Regions from separate parts of the Halolactibacillus sp. JCM 19043 genome, predicted to be linked through region 1. Evidence: riboswitches for the same ligand, from Rfam matches in the RefSeq annotation. Region 1 holds a riboswitch; each other region holds the start of a gene.
What was found. A riboswitch is a leader RNA that binds a small molecule or an ion and turns the genes downstream of it on or off. The one in region 1 is predicted to bind S-adenosylmethionine.

Region 1 (4,886 bases):
GCCCCAATTAAGGTGTAGCCTGTTTTATTGGGGTGGAAGTTGTCATCGGCTAACAGCGAAATATCTTTGAGGGCAAATAAATCATATAAATCGATGTGATGCCCATTCGAATACGATTCAATCACTTCCTTACCAGTTTGATTCCAAGAAGTCAAGATTTCATTTAAAGCAATGACATTATCAAAGTAGCCGAGAAACGGATTGAAAAAACCGAGCAAATAAATCTCTGCGTCCGGGTTATAATCATTAATCATCTCGAAAATGTCAGTGAGACGTGTCTTAAAGGCTTGTTCTTCTTCGTTAAACACATCAAGGTTGAGATTTAGTGCGTTGTTTTTCACTACTTGCATTAAATCATTGGCACCAATCGTGACGAGGATAAAATCGGCCTCTTCAACGGAATCAATGATCGCTTCTTCCTCTGTAAGGCGAGTGAGTAATTGATCCGTCCGGTTCCCACGCTTTCCGAAGTTATTAATAGCTACGCGTGTGTCCGTTTGATCAAAGTAACCTTTCAACACACCGATATAGCCTTCACTATTTGTTTCATCACCGACACCCTGAGTAAGTGAATCGCCTAGGGCGGTAATTTCACATCGGTCCGTGTGAAAATTCTTAATGTTTCTTCTACAGCTGTTTTTAAGTCGAGTGACAAATCAGTCGCATTTGATTGTACTTCTTCATCTTTTTCATCGACTTGGTTAATGACCGTCGTAATATTTTCCTCTTCTGGTTGAATAGAGGTCGTTTCGTAGATGGGCAGGGGTCGAAAGATAAAGAAAGCGATACTACCCGCCACGATGAGACCGACTAATATAATAAGGAGTACTTTTTTACGATGATTACTCATAAGACATCCATCCTTAAAGAAAAGTTCTTTTGATAATATTCCCTTAAAACAGATTTTAAAACAAGATTGCTTTTCTATTATAGTAGTCTTGATAAGACGTTTCAATAACCAGATAGACAAAAAATGACAAGAAAAATAGCTTGAGCAGTCAAAGTGACAGCTCAAGCTCATCAAAGGGTGTCGAAAGTATGAAAAACGCTAGATATTTGTACTAGTCACGACGCGGATTTAACCGGATTTTATTAGCCGTACCAAAGAGACACGCACCTTCAACAATGACTTGATTGTTAGCTAAAGCTTGTTGTTTTAGTACCTGATAATCTTCTTTTGTTTTAAACCAGACGATTTTCGCGTGGGCAGGAATGTCTGTTAGCTGATTAGGTTCGGTCACAAAGAGTATATCAATAATCTCTGCTTGTTCGTCGAACGTTTTATAATGGAAGCCTAATTTTTTAATTTTCTTTAAGCAACCGTGTTGAGTAGGATCACCAACGACGACAATTTCTTTTGGACGGAGGCCCTCTTCACGTGCGAACGGGGAATGAAGCGCCCAATAGATCGCATCCTCTGTAGAAGGTGTTAGCGTTGGTGTTGTCTCCGTTGCTTTAGCGATCGCTTGATCTAAGTCAGCAATAATATCGTGAGACGTTTCAAGTCCAATGGAAAGACGGATTAATTGTTCCGAGACGCCTGCTTGTTCTAACCCTTCAGCTGATAACTGTTGATGCGTCGTTGACGCTGGATGGATGATTAGCGACTTGGCATCACCGACATTCGCGACATGATAGAACAAGTTCACATGGTCAATCACTTGTCGGCCGGTCTCGCGGTCACCTTTAATACCAAAAGTAATGACCGAGCCGTAATAATCAATCAGATATTTATTCGCTAGCGCATATCCTGGATGATCGGCATTCCCTGGATAGTTCACCCATTCGACTTGAGGGTGGTTGTTTAAATAATCTGCGACGCGCTTCGTATTGTCATGGTAACGCTTAATGCGTAAGTTTAATGTTTCTAATCCTTGAAGTAAGTTAAAGGCATTTTGTGGGCTAAGTGACGGACCGATGTCACGTAACAGTTGCACGCGTAATTTAATCGCAAACGCTGCTGGGCCTGCGTCAATGCCGTAACGAATGCCGTGATACGACTCATCCGGTTCAGTAAAGCCTTTAAAGCGGGCATTATTCCAGTTGAAACGACCACCATCAACGACAACCCCACCCATGGTAGTTCCGTGACCACCAATCCATTTCGTCGCTGAGTGAACGACGATATCCGCACCAAAGGTGAGTGGTTTAGCCCCATATGGCGTTGCAAACGTGTTATCAATAATGAGTGGGACGTCATAGCTATGAGCGATATCACTGACCGCTTCAATGTCAAAAACGTTGAGTGATGGGTTCGTGATCGTTTCAGCGAAAATCGCTTTTGTTTTGGCGGTGATGGCTTGTTCAAAGTTTTGTGGATCAGTTCCATCAACGAAGATCACCTTAATGCCGTATTTCGGTAACGTGCGCTCGAATAAATTATATGTCCCACCGTAAAGGTTACTATCGGTAATGATTTCATCCCCTGCTTCGGCGACATTCAAAATAGCGAGTGTGATCGCTGACATACCAGAGGCAACACCAACAGCGGCCACGCCGTCTTCTAATGCAGCGATGCGCTGTTCAAACGCATCAACGGTGGGATTCATAATCCTTGAATAAATGTTGCCAGGTTCTTTTAATGCGAAAAGATTTTGCGCATGTTCGGTGTCTTTAAATGAAAAAGCGGTGGTTTGGTAAATCGGAACAGCAACAGCACCGGTAGTAGGGTCGGTCTGTTGGCCGGCGTGAATGAGTTGTGTTTCGGCACCTTGAATGTGAAAGGGATTGTGGGTCATAAGTAATTCCTCCTTAGAATATAAAAAATTTGTTTATTCTGAATATAGAAACGACACGGATGCGATAAGTTGAGGGTGAAACAAAAAACACCCACTTCTTTGAAAAATAAGAAGAGGGTGTTGTAACCGCACATGTCCTCCTCTTATCTCTCAGATGTCACATCTGTAGGATTTAGCACCTTTCTGCCTATGCAGGGGTTGCTGGGCGTCGCAGGGCCTATTCCCTCAGCCACTCGTAATAAGAGTTTTAAGTTGTTAGTATGGATTATAGTGAACTTCATCCCGTTCGTCAAGTGATAAGTTAGAATTTCTTAAATTTTTTATCGATTTAAGTGTATAAACTTATATGTCCTGTTAGTACGCATTAATATCGGTAGGTGTATCAGTATTTGCCTCTCCTCTAATCTCAATCATGAGTCTATGTGGCAAACAAATACTCGTCTCACCAGGACGCGAGATCCAACCGGTTTTCACCGCGATTTGGTCGGGTGAATTATCTTCTTTTACCCGAATCCGCGTCTCATCAACTTCAATGATGTTGTATTGATTCCCCGCAGGATAATAAGTTTTTAGCTCATGTGGTGTCGTATCACTTAAAATAAATTCATCAACGATTTCGCCATCAATAGAGATATAAGCGACGACGGTATCATCTGCCGACTGGGCATAGCTGTAGTGAAAGATCGCGAGTGGCGTAAAAGAAATGATCAGTAACATCAAGATGACAAAAGCATCACTGATTGTGAGAATGCTTTTTACTTGACGAAGCGACTTATTGGTCATGGCTTAACGCCCTTTCAGCCGTTTCAAGAGCGGCCCCAATCACTTGGTGCATGTCATAATATTTATACGTCGCGAGTCTACCACCAAAGATCACGTTCGTTTCTTTTTCGGCGCGTTGTTTATATTTTAGATAGAGGGCATTATTTTTCTCATCGTTGATAGGATAATACGGCTCATCCCCCTTTTTCAATCACTTGGATATTCTTTGGTGATGATCGTGTCAGGTTGCGTCCCAAAATTAAAATGTTTATGTTCAATGATGCGCGTATAAGGTGTGTCCGAATCAGTATAATTCACAACGGCGTTTCCTTGGTAGTTACTGATGGGCTTTAGTTCTGTTTCAAACCGTAAACTCCGGTAGTCAAGGGTGCCATCGACGTAATCAAAGTACTGATCAATCATCCCAGTAAAGACCGTCTTTTTAGCCAGTTGTTGATAGTGATCTTTATCATCAAAAAAATCAATACCGAGTCTAACGTCAGATTTTTCAAGCATCTGTTCAATAATGTGGGTATAGCCTTCCGTTGGAATACCTTGATAACGATCATTGAAATAATTGTTATCGTACGTAAATCTCACTGGCAGGCGCTTAATAATAAACGCTGGAAGTTCCGTCGCAAGTCGACCCCATTGTTTTTCGGTATAGCCTTTGATCAGTTTTTCATAAATATCCGTACCAACAAGTGAGATCGCTTGTTCTTCTAAGTTGGTTGGATGAGTTACACCTGCTTGTTGTTTCTGACGTTCGATGACTTCTTTCGCCTCATCAGGTGTTACCACACCCCATAATTGATGAAAGGTGTTCATGTTGAAGGGGAGGTTATAAATGTCCCCGTGATAATTAGCGATGGGAGTATTAGTAAATCGGTTGAATGCTGCGAATTGATTCACATAATCCCAAATCTTTTTACTATTCGTATGGAAAATGTGCGCGCCGTATTTATGGACATCAATCCCGGCTTGTTTTTCTGTATAGATATTCCCACCGATATGGTGACGTTTATCAATCACCAGGCAAGTTTTCCCTTGTTTTGTTGCTTCATAACTAAACACAGCGCCAAAAAGTCCGGCGCCAACAATTAAATAATCATACATCATATTAAGACCCCTTACATGTTTATATTTTACTAGAGAAGAAAAAAGGAAGGCTGGTATTTTAAAAAATGGGTGTGCTATACTTAAAGGCGATTGGGCTCTAATGGAGTTGAACCTTTAATGTTTATGGTGTAAATTATCACCTATCAATCTAAAATTGTAAAGGATAGATTCGTCCCCTATCGTTAGGGAGAGTCCTTATAACGTAAGACAAAAGGAGTGACGGGGAAATGGTAAAGGTGGCAATCGTTGAAGATGAAACATTGTACC
Region 2 (4,886 bases), on a different contig from region 1:
AAACCACCACCAATAACGACAACATCTTCGACCGTGTCTTTTGACACGAATGTATTTAATTTTTCAATATCAACGACGTTACGTACGCTAAAGACATGCGGTGAATCAATCCCATCAAGTGGTGGCATAATAGGATTTGCCCCTGGAGATAAGACGAGCTTATCATAGGCTTCATCATGTGTCTCATCTGTTTCTAAATTTTTAACCGTAATCGTCTTGTCATCTTTATTGACTTTTATCACTTCTGTTCTGACGCGTGCTTCGATTTTATATTGTTTACGGAAGACTTCCGGATTCATTAATACTAATGTTTCACTGTTTTCAATTTCACCACTTAAGTGGTATGGTAATGCACAGTTTGAAAAGGATACGTGCGGTCCACGCTCAAACATGATCACCTCTGCTTCTTCATCTAAACGACGAACTCGTGCAGCAACAGATGCCCCACCTGCGACACCACCGACAACTAATACTCTTTTACCCATAATTTCTTTCCCCTTTCGAATGTTAAGACCTGTGTATTTTTCAACAAACTTATATAAGTGATATTGTTCACAATAATTATTATACCACTAGGGGTATGTTGAGTCAAGAGTTACCTTGCACTCTTTCTTGCCTCTCTGTTAGTATGAATTAACTTTCCCGTTATTTAGCTGAAACAAAGGGCGATTGAGATCTCGTTAGTTAAAATGAAGTAGCGATAAAAGGGAGAAAAATAAAAAAAGAGAAAGAAAAAACGTACACATCCTGTCTAAGACACCATGTGTACGTTTTTAGTATTAAATAATTTGAAAGCTGACCCACGTATCGAACGTATCTCTAGCTGGTACTTTAATTAAATCTTCTTGTCTATTTAATTCACCATTTTTTCTCGTCCATGGTTCGACACAGACAAAGCGTTGGTCTTGTTCGGTCCACAGGACAGTATAATGAAACGGTTCGTCCATTTCCATATTAATCGACTGTTGGTCCACAGTTGCTTTAACTTGTGTATGGGTATTCTCTAAAAGTACCGCTTCTTTTAAATGTGTTAAATCGATTTGACCAGTAAAGGCTTTTTCTTCTTCATCGTTATAATCATAATACGTTTTAGTTGGAATATCTAAACCGACAACCTTTTTATCTGATTTAAAGTACGGGTGTAGACCCGGATAGATTGGCATCGGTGTATCGGATAAATTTTCATAAGATTGATGAATCAATAGCTGATCACCACGAAGTGTATAAGTAAAGATTACCTTAAAATCAAACGGATACACAGCTTTTGTACTTAAGCTACTTCTAAACAGAATAGAAATAAACGCATGTTCTTCATCGCTGTACGTCTCAAGTACTTCCCAGGGATGAATTCTTGCGAGTCCATGGTTTGGCATATCATACGTCTGATTGCCCCAATGATACTGCTTATCTTTTAGTTGACCAGAGATCGGGAATAACACGGGGATCCCCCCACGAACATTTTGTTTACGGTCAAATAACGTTGCTTCATTTAAGTATAACCGTTCTTCATTGTTTGTGCCGTAACCTGTAATGATACCGCCACGTTCTGGACAAACCGTAATCCAACTGTTGCCGGTTGGGTGCTTTAATTGATACATTGTAAACATGTCTTTCTCAAATCGCTCAATCGTATACATGAATAAATCGCCCCTCGCATTAATGAATTAAATGACTAAGTTGCTCTCTCTTTTTACACAACATTTACATTATAACAGACTATCTTAAAAAAATCGTTGTTTTCAGACAATTATTCTCCACTCAAGTGAAAATAATCACATAACCTTACTCCCTTTCTAATATAAAAGAAAATAACAGAAAATTAACAGCCCACATAAAAAAAGAAGGTCGTCTCATTGTTTAGAGACCACCTTCTTCTTCATTATATTATTTTAAAAGACGTATAGCTTGAGCCAAATCGTTCAACAAGTCATCGATATGCTCAGTCCCAACAGAAAGACGCAGTAACGTATCCGTGATGCCTCTTTCCTTGCGAACAGCGACTGGCATATCGGCATGTGTCTGGGTAAAAGGATAGGTCACAAAGCTTTCCACACCGCCTAGGCTTTCAGCAAAACTGATCAGTTGAAGTGATCGAAGAAACGGGCTAATATGAGCGGCCTTTTCTAATTCAAAACTAATCATTGCACCCGTTCCAGGTAATAGACCTGTTTAATAGAAGGATGCGCACGTAAATATTGCGCGAGTCGTTTAGCTGTTTCTACTTGACGGTCTAGTCTCAGTGGTAACGTCTTTAACCCGCGCATTAACAAATAACAATCAAACGGCGCTAACGTCCCACCACTCGCATTATGACTTTGAAATAATGACGCATAGACTTTTTCATCCTTCGCCACCACAAGCCCACTTAAACAATCATTATGCCCGGCTAAATATTTTGTTGCGCTGTGAATGACGATATCCGCTCCAAGCGTTAATGGCTTTAGTAAATATGGGGTTAAGAATGTGTTATCAACAATGAATAAGATATCTCGTTCTTTAAGCAAGTCCCCTAGCGCTTTGACATCCACTTGTTTCAACAATGGATTCGTCACCGATTCTACGAAGATGGCTTTGGTTTTATCGGTAATCGTATCCGTGAAGGCCTGTATATTGAGCGGATCGACGTATGTAAATTTCAATTGAAAGCGCGCTTCATAGTCTGAAAACAAACGATACGTCCCACCATATAAATCACTTGAGACAATCATCTCATCATTTGATTGAAATAGCGATAATACGAGTTGAATGGCTGCCATACCCGAAGACGTTGCACAACACCCCGCGCCTGATTCGATTGCCGCAAAGCCTTGTTCTAGCGTATCTCGGGTCGGGTTGTTTGTCCTTGTGTAATCAAATCCTGTTGATTCATGAAGATCATTATGTCGATAAGCTGTTGATAAGTGTACAGGATAAGTGACCGCGCCTGTACTCGGTTCTTGCTTGTTGCCGAGTTGTGAAAAATACGTGTCTAATTGATACATGCGATGCGCCTCCTTTAGTTTAATACTTCTTAAAAGTCGTTGCGTTTTTGACCTAAACAGTAAAAGCGCCCTCTTAACAGTTAAGAGAGCGCCTTAGGTCTTAATCGCTCTTATCTTTAGGTCTATGCCTTTTGGATTTAGCACCTTCCTCTAAATTAGAGAGGTTGCTGAGACATCACAGGCCAAATCCCTCCGTCTCTCTTGATAAGAAGTATGTAATTGTTTGAAAAATCCATATATGGTTTATACTATATGATAACGACTTTCTGATTAAAAAACAAGTACTATTCAGAAAATTCTTTAATCTAACGGATCAAAAAAACACCTCCAAAGCATTTGCCTTGGAGATGTCTCTATAAAAGCTCGCTTATTCAATGTGAAAGTATCAATATTACGAACTAGTTCATCATATAGCTAATCGGAGAACCTGGCCCAAGATCCCAGCTAAATAACATCCAAACAATAAGCATGAGCAACCAACCGAGTGTAAAGAAGATGGTGTATGGGAACATCGTTGAAATCAACGTTCCAATCCCCATTTTCTTATTATACTTTTGCATAATGACAATGATCATCGCAAAGTAAGGCATCAGCGGTGAAATAATATTACTGGTTGAATCGGCAATCCGGTAAGCCATTTGTGTGAGTTCAGGTGAGTAACCTTGTTGCATCATAATTGGCACAAATACCGGTGCATCATCGCCCATTTAGCAGAGGCTGAACCGATAAATAAGTTAATAAAGCCTGAAATAAGAATAAACAACAGAATTAGGACAATTCCACCTAATTTTACTGAATCTAAAAATTCAGCTCCAGCAACCCCAATAAGTAAACCTAAGTTTGATTCAGTAAAGTAACTAACAAACTGACCTGCGGTAAAGGCAAGCACGATAAACATGCCCATGGAAGCCATCGTATCTGACAGCTTATTCGCCATATCAGTATCAGTATTAATCACTTTCGTTACTTTTCCGTACACAAGACCTGGAATAAAGAACATAATCATAATGATTGGTACGAGTGATGACATAAAGGGTGATGAAATGACGCCACCGTCATCCGCACGTAATAAACCGTTAGCTGGTACGACGAGTAACCCAATCACAATGACCGTGATGAGTAGACTTAACCCACTATAACGTAAGCCTTTTTTCTCGAGTGCTGACAACTCCGTTAAATCATCCTTATTGACACTACCTTTAAACGTTCCTAAGCGTGGTTCAACAATCAGTTCTGTGACCAGCGCACCGACAATCGTAAGCAAGAACACAGAGGCAATGACAAAGTAATAGTTCATCGCTACGTTCATATTATCCGCATAAGCTGGATCAATAATTGCTGCTGCTGAAATTGTCATTTCCGCAAGCATCGGGTCAAGTGATGTTAGGAGTAAGTTTGCACTAAACCCGGCAGAGACACCCGCAAAAGCAGCGGCAATACCCGCAATCGGATGACGGCCAAGCGCGATAAAGATAACCGCACCAAGTGGAGGGAGCACAACATAACCTGCATCAGAGGCAAGTGATGACATAATCCCGGCAAATACTAATCCGGCTGTAATGAGTGACTTTGGAATTGATAAAACAAATCCTCGTAAAGCCGCTGAAATTAAGCCGCTACGCTCAGCAAGTCCAATCCCTAACATACTGGCAAGCACCACACCTAATGGCGCAAAGTTAATAAAGTTATCAACCATCGCTGTAAAGATATATTGGACACCCTCACGACTAAGAAGATTTTTGGCTTCAATCATTTCCCCAGGGTTCCCTGGATGTTCGACACTGACGCCTGTCGCCGCCACAATGGCTGATGCGACTAAAACAACGACTGACAAAATCGCAAACAAGGTTACCGGATGGGGCAAACGGTTACCAGTTGTTTCGATCATATCTAAAAATCGTTGAA
Region 3 (4,886 bases), on a different contig from region 1:
GAAGCAGCGCTGAATGACCAGAAAGCTAAACAGATTACTGATCGATTTATTGAAGTTGTCGATACGATTATTTTAGCAAGTGGCATGGTCGGTGGTTTTGGTGAACATTACGGGCGAATTTCAGGTGCGCACTCGATTCATAACGGCCTTACCGTATTAGAAGAAACACATCAACACTTGCACGGGGATAAAGTGAGTTATGGGATTTTAGTCCAACTGGCGCTGTTTGATGAATGGGATGAGGTTAATCACCTGCTGCCATTTTACCAGGCACTCGGTTTACCGACGAGCTTCTTTGATTTAGGGATTCAAACAGACCTTGAAGAAAAATGGCAACAAGTCGCGCGTCATGCGACACGTGACGTGGAATCGATTCACTTATTAGGCAAGGTCACACCAGACCTCGTCCATCATGCGATGAGTGAATTGGAACAACATGTCTCGCGTTTGAGAAAGGATGATGCCAAATGATCAAGCGACGCATCGCTTGTCTTCAGATCGATATTCAGTTTGGTGATGTAACAGCTAATTTACAAGAAGTGGCCAAGCAATTTAACCACCTTGATGCTGATGTTGATACCGTTGTGTTACCAGAGTTTTGGCCAATGGGCTATAGCTTAGATCGTTTAGCAGAGGTAGTTGAATATGATATGTTGACGCCGATTAAAACACTGGCGAAACAGTATAACGTCGATATTATTGCCGGTTCTGTGCCAACCAAGCGCGACGGGAAGTTTTATAATTCGCTCCCGGTCATCACCCGTGAGGGTGAGGTCGTTTTTTGGTATGATAAGGTCCACTTGTTTCGACTGATGGATGAAGAAAATTTCTTAGCGGAAGGAAAAGAATGTGGTGTTTTCACTCTCTCAGGTGTCACATCTGCGGCCGTGATTTGCTACGACATTCGTTTTCCGGAGTGGATTAAAACGCAGATGCTGGAAGACGTTGACCTGTTATATGTTGTCGCCGAGTGGCCGAAGCAACGCCTCGATCATTGGCGAGCGTTACTGATTGCGCGTGCGATTGAAAATCAAGTCTATGTTGTGGCATGTAACCGTGTCGGGAGTGATCCCAATAATACGTTTGCGGGTCATTCGATGGTCATTGACCTTGGGGTCAAGTCATCAGTGAAGCAGATGATCAAACCGGGATACTGACAGCTACGATTGATTTAGCTGAGGTAAAGCAAATCAGACGACAAATTCCTGTTTATGAAGATCGACGTCCTGATCTCTATCGTTTAAAATAAGGGATCATTCACGAAAAGTTTTAAAAGTTTAGAAAATTGTGTTGACTTTTCATTTGATACTGTGTAAAGTAAGTCTCAACAAAAAAATATTGACCGGATCTTATCAAGAGAGGTGGAGGGACTGGCCCTTTGAAGCCTCGGCAACAGACATGTATGTCCTCGTGCCAAATCCAGCAGCCCTAGTTAGGGATGACAGATAAGTTGAGACAACATTTAACGCCTCAATTTATCACTTGATAAATTGAGGCGTTTTAATTTCCAGAGGGGTCCGGGAACAAATAAGGGGGAAGTAACAATGAGAAAGTTATTAGGTTTGATTGGTTTAGTCGTATTAGTCGTACTGGCAGGATGTGGCAGTGAAGCAGGTGCCTTAAGTGAAGATGAAGTCACTGTTGGGGTGACAGCGGGTCCACATGAACAGATTTTAGAAAAGGTAAAAGAACTCGCGGCTGATGAAGGCTTAACCGTCAATATTGAAGTGTTTACTGAATATGTGATTCCAAATACGGCACTCGATGAGGGTGAACTTGATTTAAATAGCTATCAACACCAACCGTTTTTAGATAATGCGAAAAGCGATCGTGGTTATGAGATTGAAGCCGTCGCAACAACGGTGAACTTCCCAATGGGGATTTACTCAACAGGTATTAGTGACGTTAGTGAATTAGAAGAAGGCGACTCGGTTGCGTTACCGAACGACCCAACGAACGGGGCGCGTGCCTTAATGTTATTTGAAGATGCCGGACTCATCACCTTAAAAGAGGGTGTAGGCGCTGAGGCCATGGTCATTGATATTGAAGAAAATCCATTAAACTTAGAATTTATTGAACTTGAAGCATCTCAAATCCCGCGTCAATTAGAAGAAGTCGATGCGGCTGCGATTAATACAAACTTTGCGATTGAACATGGTTTTGTTCCAACAGAGGATTCGATTTACATCGAACCAAGTGACTCACCTTGGGTGAACTTAATTGTCGCAAGAGAAGAAAATGTCGACGCCCCTGTCGTTGAGAAGTTCATTAATATTTATCAATCGGACGAAATCAAACAATTTATTGAGGACACATTCGAAGGATCTGTTGTTGCCTCATGGTAAGGAGGTAGCTTAAATGATTGAACTTAAACATATTACAAAAGTATTCAAGACGGGGAAATCTGATGTGAAAGCGCTGGATGATGTGAGCTTAACCGTTGAAAAAGGTGAAATCTTTGGTGTGATTGGCTATAGCGGGGCGGGTAAAAGTACCCTCGTTCGCATGGCCAACCTTTTAGAAGAGCCAACATCAGGCGATGTCATTATTGATAGCGATAACTTAGTGACGTTATCAAAAGAGGCACTTAGAAAGAAACGCCAACGGATTGGGATGATTTTTCAAGGGTTTAATTTATTAAAAACGCTCACCGTCTATCAAAACATCGCGATTCCACTGAAACTTACGGGTGTTGCTGAAAATGAAATCAAAACGCGAGTAAAAAAGTATTTAGAGATTGTTGGACTGAGTGATAAAACGGATGTCTATCCGAATCAACTCTCAGGTGGACAAAAACAACGGGTCGCCATTGCCCGTGCGCTCTCACATGAGCCAGATATCTTGTTGAGTGACGAGGCGACAAGTGCCCTTGATCCAGATACAACCGATCAAATTCTTGAACTACTATTAAAAATAAACCGAGAACTTGGGATTACGATTCTACTTATTACCCATGAGATGCATGTCATCCAGCGGATTTGTGACCGCGTGGCGGTTATGGAAAACGGGAAAATCATTGAACAAGGTCCGGTTGTTGATTTATATACCGAACCGAAGCATCAAACAACGAGACGCTTTGTCGAAAGTATCTTTCCAAGTCAAACACCGAAGCACATTATTAAAGATCTACAAAAAGAAGGGCCAATTCTTGATTTAACGTTTGTTGGCAGTGCCACAGAGAGCCCGAGTCTATCAGTTATTTCAAACCGTTATCAGATTGAAACAAATATATTATCTGGGAATATTGTTGAGTTAAAAGATCAGACATTTGGAAAACTACGTGCGCATATTAAAGGGTCAGTTCAAGAAACGACGAAATCCATTGATTACTTAACGGACCAAGGTGTTATTGTAAGGGAGGTGGTCATCCATGACGGCATTTATTGAACGGTGGGGTACAACCATTATTGAAGCAACACTAGCAACATTCCAAATGGTGACCATCAGTTTGTTTTTCTCAATTCTGATTGGCTTACCACTCGGTGTGTTACTCGTCATTAGTCGAACGAATGGCAAGCGTTATATTTGGTTGTACCGGGTACTGAACATTGTCATTAACACGATTCGTTCGGTTCCGTTTATTATTTTACTATTTGCTTTATTACCGTTTACGCGGGCCATCGTTGGAACATCGATGGGCGTTAGAGGCGTGATCGTGCCACTTGTTATCTTTACCGCGCCGTACTTAGCCCGATTAATGGAATCTTCTTTACTCGAAGTCGACCAAGGTGTTATTGAAGCGTATCAGGCGATGGGGATTAAACCACTCCATATCATTTGGCACGTCATGATTCGCGAAGCGAAATCATCGATTATTTTAGGGATTACGATTGCGGTAATTGGGCTCATTGGCGCAACAGCGATGGCAGGCTTAGTCGGTGCGGGTGGTCTCGGGGATGTGGCTTATCGATTTGGGCATGTGCGTTATCAACCTGAAGTCATGTATGTGACGATTGTGATCTTGATTATTCTGATTCAAGGTATTCAAACGTTAGGTAACGTCCTCAGTCAAAAGGCGAAGAAAGATTAAGGTGATACGATGACGTTAAAAACGACAGATAAATGGGAGACGATAGCTAAACAACAACTTTCACGCAATGCCTTTGGTTATTTATCCGGTGGGGCTGGTAGTGAGGTTAGTCTTAAATATAATGCCGAGCAGTTTAATCGTTACCGGTTAATCCCTCGCTTGTTGAGAGATGTCTCTCATGTGGATACATCTGTAGAATTATTACATTCAACCATTCAAGCGCCTATTTTGTTGGCGCCGATTGGGTTTCATACGATTGTGCATGAATGTGGTGAACGGGCAAGTGCGAGCGCGGCAAATACATTAGGGCTTCCGTTTATCCAAAGTACGGTCGCGAGCTTTAGTATCGAAGATATTAGTGAAGTAATGACGGAGAGTGATCACTACTTCCAGCTCTATTGGCCGAGTGATGACGATGTGGCTTATAGCTTGGTGAGACGAGCAGAACAAGCCGGTGTCAAAGGTCTTGTGATTACCGTTGATACGCCTGTCTTAGGAAGACGTGAAATTGATCTTTCGCACGATTATTTTCCGATGGATGAAGGCGCGGGTATGGCAAACTTCATGACAGACCCGGTATTTAAAGAGAAGTATGTAACAAGTGAGGATAATCAAGCGACACTCAAACAAAAAATTCAATCAATATTATTTAACCAAACATTAACGTTTGAGAAGGTCGAAACGTTAATTAGTCAGACATCACTACCTGTTATTATTAAGGGTATCTTAGAGCCGAGTGATGCTAAACATTGTAAAGATATAGGTGCAGCCGGTGTGATTGTGAGTAATCACGGGGCAAGACAACTTGATAGTGCCATTGAACCACTTGAAGTAATAGAAGAGATCAGAGAAAAAG
Region 4 (4,886 bases), on a different contig from region 1:
CAAATAGCTAACAACAACAAGGGCGACAATGACCGGTATAGCCATCATTGGAAAGACAATCCACTCACCAAAACGGTCCACGAGCGGGGCTTCCCACTCCCAACCAAACGTCGTTTCTGATAAATACTCAAATAAGAAACTTAAACTACCGAGAACGACCGTCGCGAGTACAAACGGTACGGTAACAATGTCTGATAAGCCAAGTTGTAAATCATTCTTTCGTGGCTTCATCCCTAACAAAGGCTCAATCTTACCGTAGAGTCTTGGTACAAGGTATAGCGTGGGGAGTAAGGCGAACAAAATACCTGAAAACAGCACGTCGTTTAAAAATGCAAGTCCTTCAATCACGACAACACTTTCTGCCAAACCTTCGACCGCTTCTAATTCTTCAACCCCCACCCATACTTTTAAAATATCAACACTCATACTTATAAACTGGTGCAGGATTACACCAACCATCGCTCCAAGCGCGACTTGTTTTTTATTTTCCGGGTTACGGACACTGACCCCTGCAATAAAAATCGCCAGTGAAAAGGCGATAAACTTCTCTAACTCACCAATCCCACCAAACTGCCCTAGCATAATCTCACCGAAGATCACCTCACCTAAACTTGCGCCAATAGCCGCGTATAAGGGATGGAAAATCATCGCTAAGCTAAGAGGAATAAAAGCAAAGTACTCAACCGACAATTCAATCGGCCCTAAGTAAAACTTCGGAATAAGTTCGGTGATCATGTTAGATAGTCCGTAAAGCGACATCGACAAAATAAACACCATCATTTTTTGTGACTGTGTTAAAGTAAAGCGTTGATGTGTATTCAAATGAAACAGCTCCTTTAATTAAGTGATACGTTAAGTATATCGGTCGGAGATGAAGCTAGTATATGAGTCATGTAAAGACGCTGTAAAATATTGTGCATCTTTAAACATTATGTAAAGTTTCTTACATTCCCGCTTTTCACTGCACGGATTTTGCTATAATGACGCTACATACCGTTATGATAAGGAGCGAAATAAATGTTTAACTTTCCAACGAAAAACTTAACACCGAATCAAATGAAAATTGCCGACTACTTTAATAGACAGGCCCAACAAGCTCTACTTAAAACGGAAGAAGAAATTGCTAATGACTTAAAGATTAGTAACGCTACAGTGTCGCGTTTTTTTAAGGTGCTTGGTTACAGAAATTACAAAACCTTTAAACAAGCGCATATTCATAAGCTTTCTTCCTCTCCACAAAACAAGTTACAACAAGCAAAAGAAACCTCGTCGATAGGACCGATGAGGTTTCAAAAGTTACTCGATTATTTATACAAAACAGAAACAGGTCTTGCAAATACGTACGTGAGCCGCTTCGTTCATTTAATCAAACAAGCCTCAACCGTTCATATTTTTAGTTTTGGGGTCACGAAAGGATTGGGCGAATTATTGTTTTATCGCCTGCGCCGCTTAGCGATTCCCGTCGAACTTCACACTGAAGGAGGTAGTGAACTCATGGAGACGTTGTTGCATTTACAACCAACCGATACAGTCATTTTTTTCAGTTTCTCAAGATTGATCAATGAGACAAAGGCGTTATTACACGTCACGGAGAAAAAAAGCATCAAGACCATCGGCTTAACTGACCAAGATAATTTAGCAGACCAGTACCCGGCACTGCTAATATTTCTCACCGATCGCGGGAAGCCGAATGAATTCCACTCGATGATCGGACCGACGTATTTAATTGAACGTTTAATAGAAGCATTAATTAAAGAAACAACAGCTGAGACAACAGCCGAGGCTTTAGTGGCGTTAAGGTCAGAATTGAAGGCATTTTTACCACGTTAACCTTGCGCACACTGGCGCAAGAGTCCGACGAGCTTTTGTTGGTCAAACGCTAGTGCTTCTAACTCACAGTCTGCTTTCACTAAGCAGCCAAAAGTATCTTCATCTATTAATGCCACAAAACCCACTAAATGTTCTACTGTCTTCGCATGAATGGGGCCGATATATACACCAGCCGCTGGATCCATGCCAACCAGTAAAACAGTGGATGGGTGTACGTTAAAGCGGGAACGAGCACGGTTTCTTCAGTCTGAATTAAATAGTCATCTGAGAGTGTAACGAAACACTCAATATGTCCATGACAATAACACAAATGGTCCTCCCCGTCATATATAATGACCATCGGCTGACTTGCCCTTACCCAACTACATCAAGTGCTTGATTTGTTTGGGTGAGCTGATTCATATGTTCCGTAAACATGACCTGTTGTAACGTCGTTAGTCGGTTCACTTCAATCAACCGTCTTAACGTATAGTCTGTCACAATAATCTTAATCTGTTCTTTTTCTGCGATTTGTGTCACACACGCTGTTTCGTGATCACAAACGACCGCAATCGCACCTAAACGGATAATCGCAAGCAATGTCTGGTGAAACACCTTACCTGTTTTAAGTAAGACAAGGACTTTATCATCTTTGCAGATACCATTATCTTGAAAGATCCTACTATAGTTATTTACAGCTGCTTGAAAGTCACCAAAGGACATTGACTGACTTACCGGTTCTGATTCGATCAAACACGGCACGAATCCGTGCCCTAATTCCACATGCTGATCCATTAAATGAAAAACCGCATTCGTTTTTGGCGCATCGTCAAAGCGGTGATCTAATAACGGCTCTTTTAAATCGGTTCTTACCATCTCACATCATTCCTCTCTCTATACATTCGTATGAAACATTGTGATAAGAAAGGCGATCAATGACGAAAACACGCATCCATTAATTGAATGCGTGTTAATTTCATAACGAACATTCATCATTCAAAGCCTTCTGCTTTGCTGGTTGGGGCACCTTACTCATGTAGGTTGCCGTGAAGTCTTAGAGCCAGATCTCTCGTTCACTCGTGATAAACACCTATGCAGTTGTTTTAGAAAATTATAACATAAATTCCGTAATTGTAAAGAGGTTATACGCCAAAATACACAAGTTGCCAACTCACACCAAACTGATCATTAAACCAAACCATCTGTTGATGGCATTGATACGTATCTAATGGCATTAACACTTCTCCATTAACGGCTAAGTAATCATATAATCTTTTTAATTCTTCTAATGACTCACACTCGATCACAAGTGAAGTACTTGGAGTAAACGTGAAGGGATGGTCGACAATACTATCAAAACAAAGCACGGTTTGATTATGTAAGGTGATAATCCCTCGTGATACTTTATGTTGGTCTGCTTCTCTCCCGTGGCCATAGCGCATCAATTCTAATATTTCTGCCCCTTTAAAAGCCCCCACATAGAAGCGCATCGCTTGTTCTGCCTCACCTCTAAACATTAAACACGGATAAAGTAAAGTCATAATCATTCCTCCTACAAGTTACACATGTATTCTCCTGACGTTTCATCCACATGAAAATATAAACGTCTTTCTTTCCATTATAACGTAAAATTGTCAATGCCGCTTCAGCGTTTACGATATTTTTCAGAAAGATTAGAAAGATTACCCGTAAAATGTTTAACGCTTTCATATTTCGGTTAGATACAGGGTAAGGACAGAAAAAAATGATTGAATGGAGGCTTTTACATGACCATCAAGAAAACAATCAAAAAACTCGAAAGTTTATACTTAGAAAGTCCAGAAAAATTCTTTACAATGTATTTAAACACGGATCCGGCTGACCCTGACCAACAAGGTGGCGAATGGCGGATACATTTAAAAAATGGACTCAATCGTTTTGAAAAATACTTAGACACCGAAGACAATAAAGATGAATTAAAAAAATTCCAACAAGTAAAAAAAGCCGTCAAAGATTTCTTTAAAGAAAACGAATTAGATTTAAAGAAAAGCGTCATTATTATCGCAACACCGGATGAATTTGTTTACAGTGACATCCTACAAATACCGGTTGAAACGGAATTCTTCTGGGAAGAAATCGCGAAAGTTGACCAGCTCGTCAGACTGCATCAAGAATATCCAAAAGCAGGTGTCATCCTGACCCAAAAAGAAGCGATTCGACTTGTTGAAACAGAGTTAGGTAAACTGATTGACACCGTGGTCTATGAACTGGATTTAGATACAGAAGATTGGCGTAAACACCCTGCCGTTAACCGTAACCATACCTCAGCAGGGGCAAATGCAGGTAAAAGTATCAACTTGCGCGAACAATTTATTGCCCGATTTGAAGAAAACCGGAAACGTTGGTATAAATCGATTACCCCGATGCTTGATAAACTAGCGAAAGACCGTGAATGGGAATATATTTACCTCGTCGGTCCACACGAAGAAACACATGAATTAAAAGAATTGATGAATAAGCCCATCAATGCTTGTATCGATAAGAATATGTTAGATGAACACCATGATAAAGTCATTAAAGCCGTACACGACCTGTAATCGTGAGGAACTGCAGACATGCAGTTCCTCTTCCTATGTCATAACAAAACGAATGAATGACACATACTTCGAAATATATACAGGAGGTGCCTTATGCGCTTAGGTGGCTATGTTTTTGTTGATCATTTAACCCCTGAAACATGGGTGAATAAACATCTTGAAAAAGGTTTTAACAGTGCTGTCTTACCGATTAATCACACCAGTTCACAAACAGAGAGAAACGATTATGTCTCCCTAGCAAAAGAACACGATATCTTACTGAGTGAGGTCGGCGCATGGAGTAATCCGATTAGCTCAGATCTTGAGACGCGTAAAAAAGCCATCGATTATATAAAAAACAACTCGCCTTTAGTGATGAGATTGGCGCGCGGACGTGTGTCAACATTGCCGGTTCTCTCGGCGCAACTTGGGACGGTCCAGACTGCGAACATTACACCCAACAAACATTCGAACTGATTGCCAAAACTGTTCAGGACATCATTGATGATGTCAAACCAACAC

Region 2: linked by a shared signal. The riboswitch ahead of JCM19043_RS07660 (PLP-dependent transferase) and the one ahead of JCM19043_RS05245 (O-acetylhomoserine aminocarboxypropyltransferase/cysteine synthase family protein) in region 1 are both predicted to bind S-adenosylmethionine.
Region 3: linked by a shared signal. The riboswitch ahead of JCM19043_RS02320 (MetQ/NlpA family ABC transporter substrate-binding protein) and the one ahead of JCM19043_RS05245 (O-acetylhomoserine aminocarboxypropyltransferase/cysteine synthase family protein) in region 1 are both predicted to bind S-adenosylmethionine.
Region 4: linked by a shared signal. The riboswitch ahead of JCM19043_RS07210 (AMP-binding protein) and the one ahead of JCM19043_RS05245 (O-acetylhomoserine aminocarboxypropyltransferase/cysteine synthase family protein) in region 1 are both predicted to bind S-adenosylmethionine.

The regions. Positions count from the first base shown of each region.
Region 1 covers NZ_BAXD01000006.1:62,439-67,324, forward strand. Annotated here, with positions in the region: gene JCM19043_RS05235 (GDSL-type esterase/lipase family protein) at 1-620, opposite strand, end outside; gene JCM19043_RS05240 (hypothetical protein) at 578-850, opposite strand; gene JCM19043_RS05245 (O-acetylhomoserine aminocarboxypropyltransferase/cysteine synthase family protein) at 1,062-2,738, opposite strand; SAM riboswitch class I at 2,879-2,983, opposite strand; gene JCM19043_RS05250 (NusG domain II-containing protein) at 3,093-3,521, opposite strand; partial or broken gene glf (UDP-galactopyranose mutase) at 3,511-4,616, opposite strand; gene JCM19043_RS17355 (LytTR family DNA-binding domain-containing protein) at 4,847-4,886, shown strand, end outside.
Region 2 covers NZ_BAXD01000012.1:18,419-23,304, reverse strand. Annotated here, with positions in the region: partial or broken gene JCM19043_RS07670 (FAD-dependent oxidoreductase) at 1-485, opposite strand, end outside; gene JCM19043_RS07665 (aldose epimerase) at 780-1,637, opposite strand; gene JCM19043_RS18785 (PLP-dependent transferase) at 1,885-2,142, opposite strand; gene JCM19043_RS07660 (PLP-dependent transferase) at 2,139-2,981, opposite strand; SAM riboswitch class I at 3,089-3,192, opposite strand; partial or broken gene JCM19043_RS07655 (AbgT family transporter) at 3,380-4,886, opposite strand, start outside.
Region 3 covers NZ_BAXD01000002.1:132,238-137,123, forward strand. Annotated here, with positions in the region: gene JCM19043_RS02310 (iron-containing alcohol dehydrogenase family protein) at 1-471, shown strand, start outside; gene JCM19043_RS02315 (nitrilase-related carbon-nitrogen hydrolase) at 468-1,157, shown strand; SAM riboswitch class I at 1,347-1,452, shown strand; gene JCM19043_RS02320 (MetQ/NlpA family ABC transporter substrate-binding protein) at 1,545-2,345, shown strand; gene JCM19043_RS02325 (methionine ABC transporter ATP-binding protein) at 2,359-3,387, shown strand; gene JCM19043_RS02330 (methionine ABC transporter permease) at 3,371-4,030, shown strand; gene JCM19043_RS02335 (alpha-hydroxy acid oxidase) at 4,040-4,886, shown strand, end outside.
Region 4 covers NZ_BAXD01000010.1:60,769-65,654, reverse strand. Annotated here, with positions in the region: gene JCM19043_RS07225 (cell division protein FtsQ) at 1-780, opposite strand, end outside; gene JCM19043_RS07220 (MurR/RpiR family transcriptional regulator) at 1,018-1,830, shown strand; gene JCM19043_RS07215 (hypothetical protein) at 1,827-2,015, opposite strand; gene JCM19043_RS07210 (AMP-binding protein) at 2,185-2,685, opposite strand; SAM riboswitch class I at 2,796-2,898, opposite strand; gene JCM19043_RS07205 (VOC family protein) at 2,952-3,350, opposite strand; gene JCM19043_RS07200 (VLRF1 family aeRF1-type release factor) at 3,576-4,385, shown strand; gene JCM19043_RS07195 (hypothetical protein) at 4,479-4,841, shown strand; gene JCM19043_RS07190 (sugar phosphate isomerase/epimerase) at 4,745-4,886, shown strand, end outside.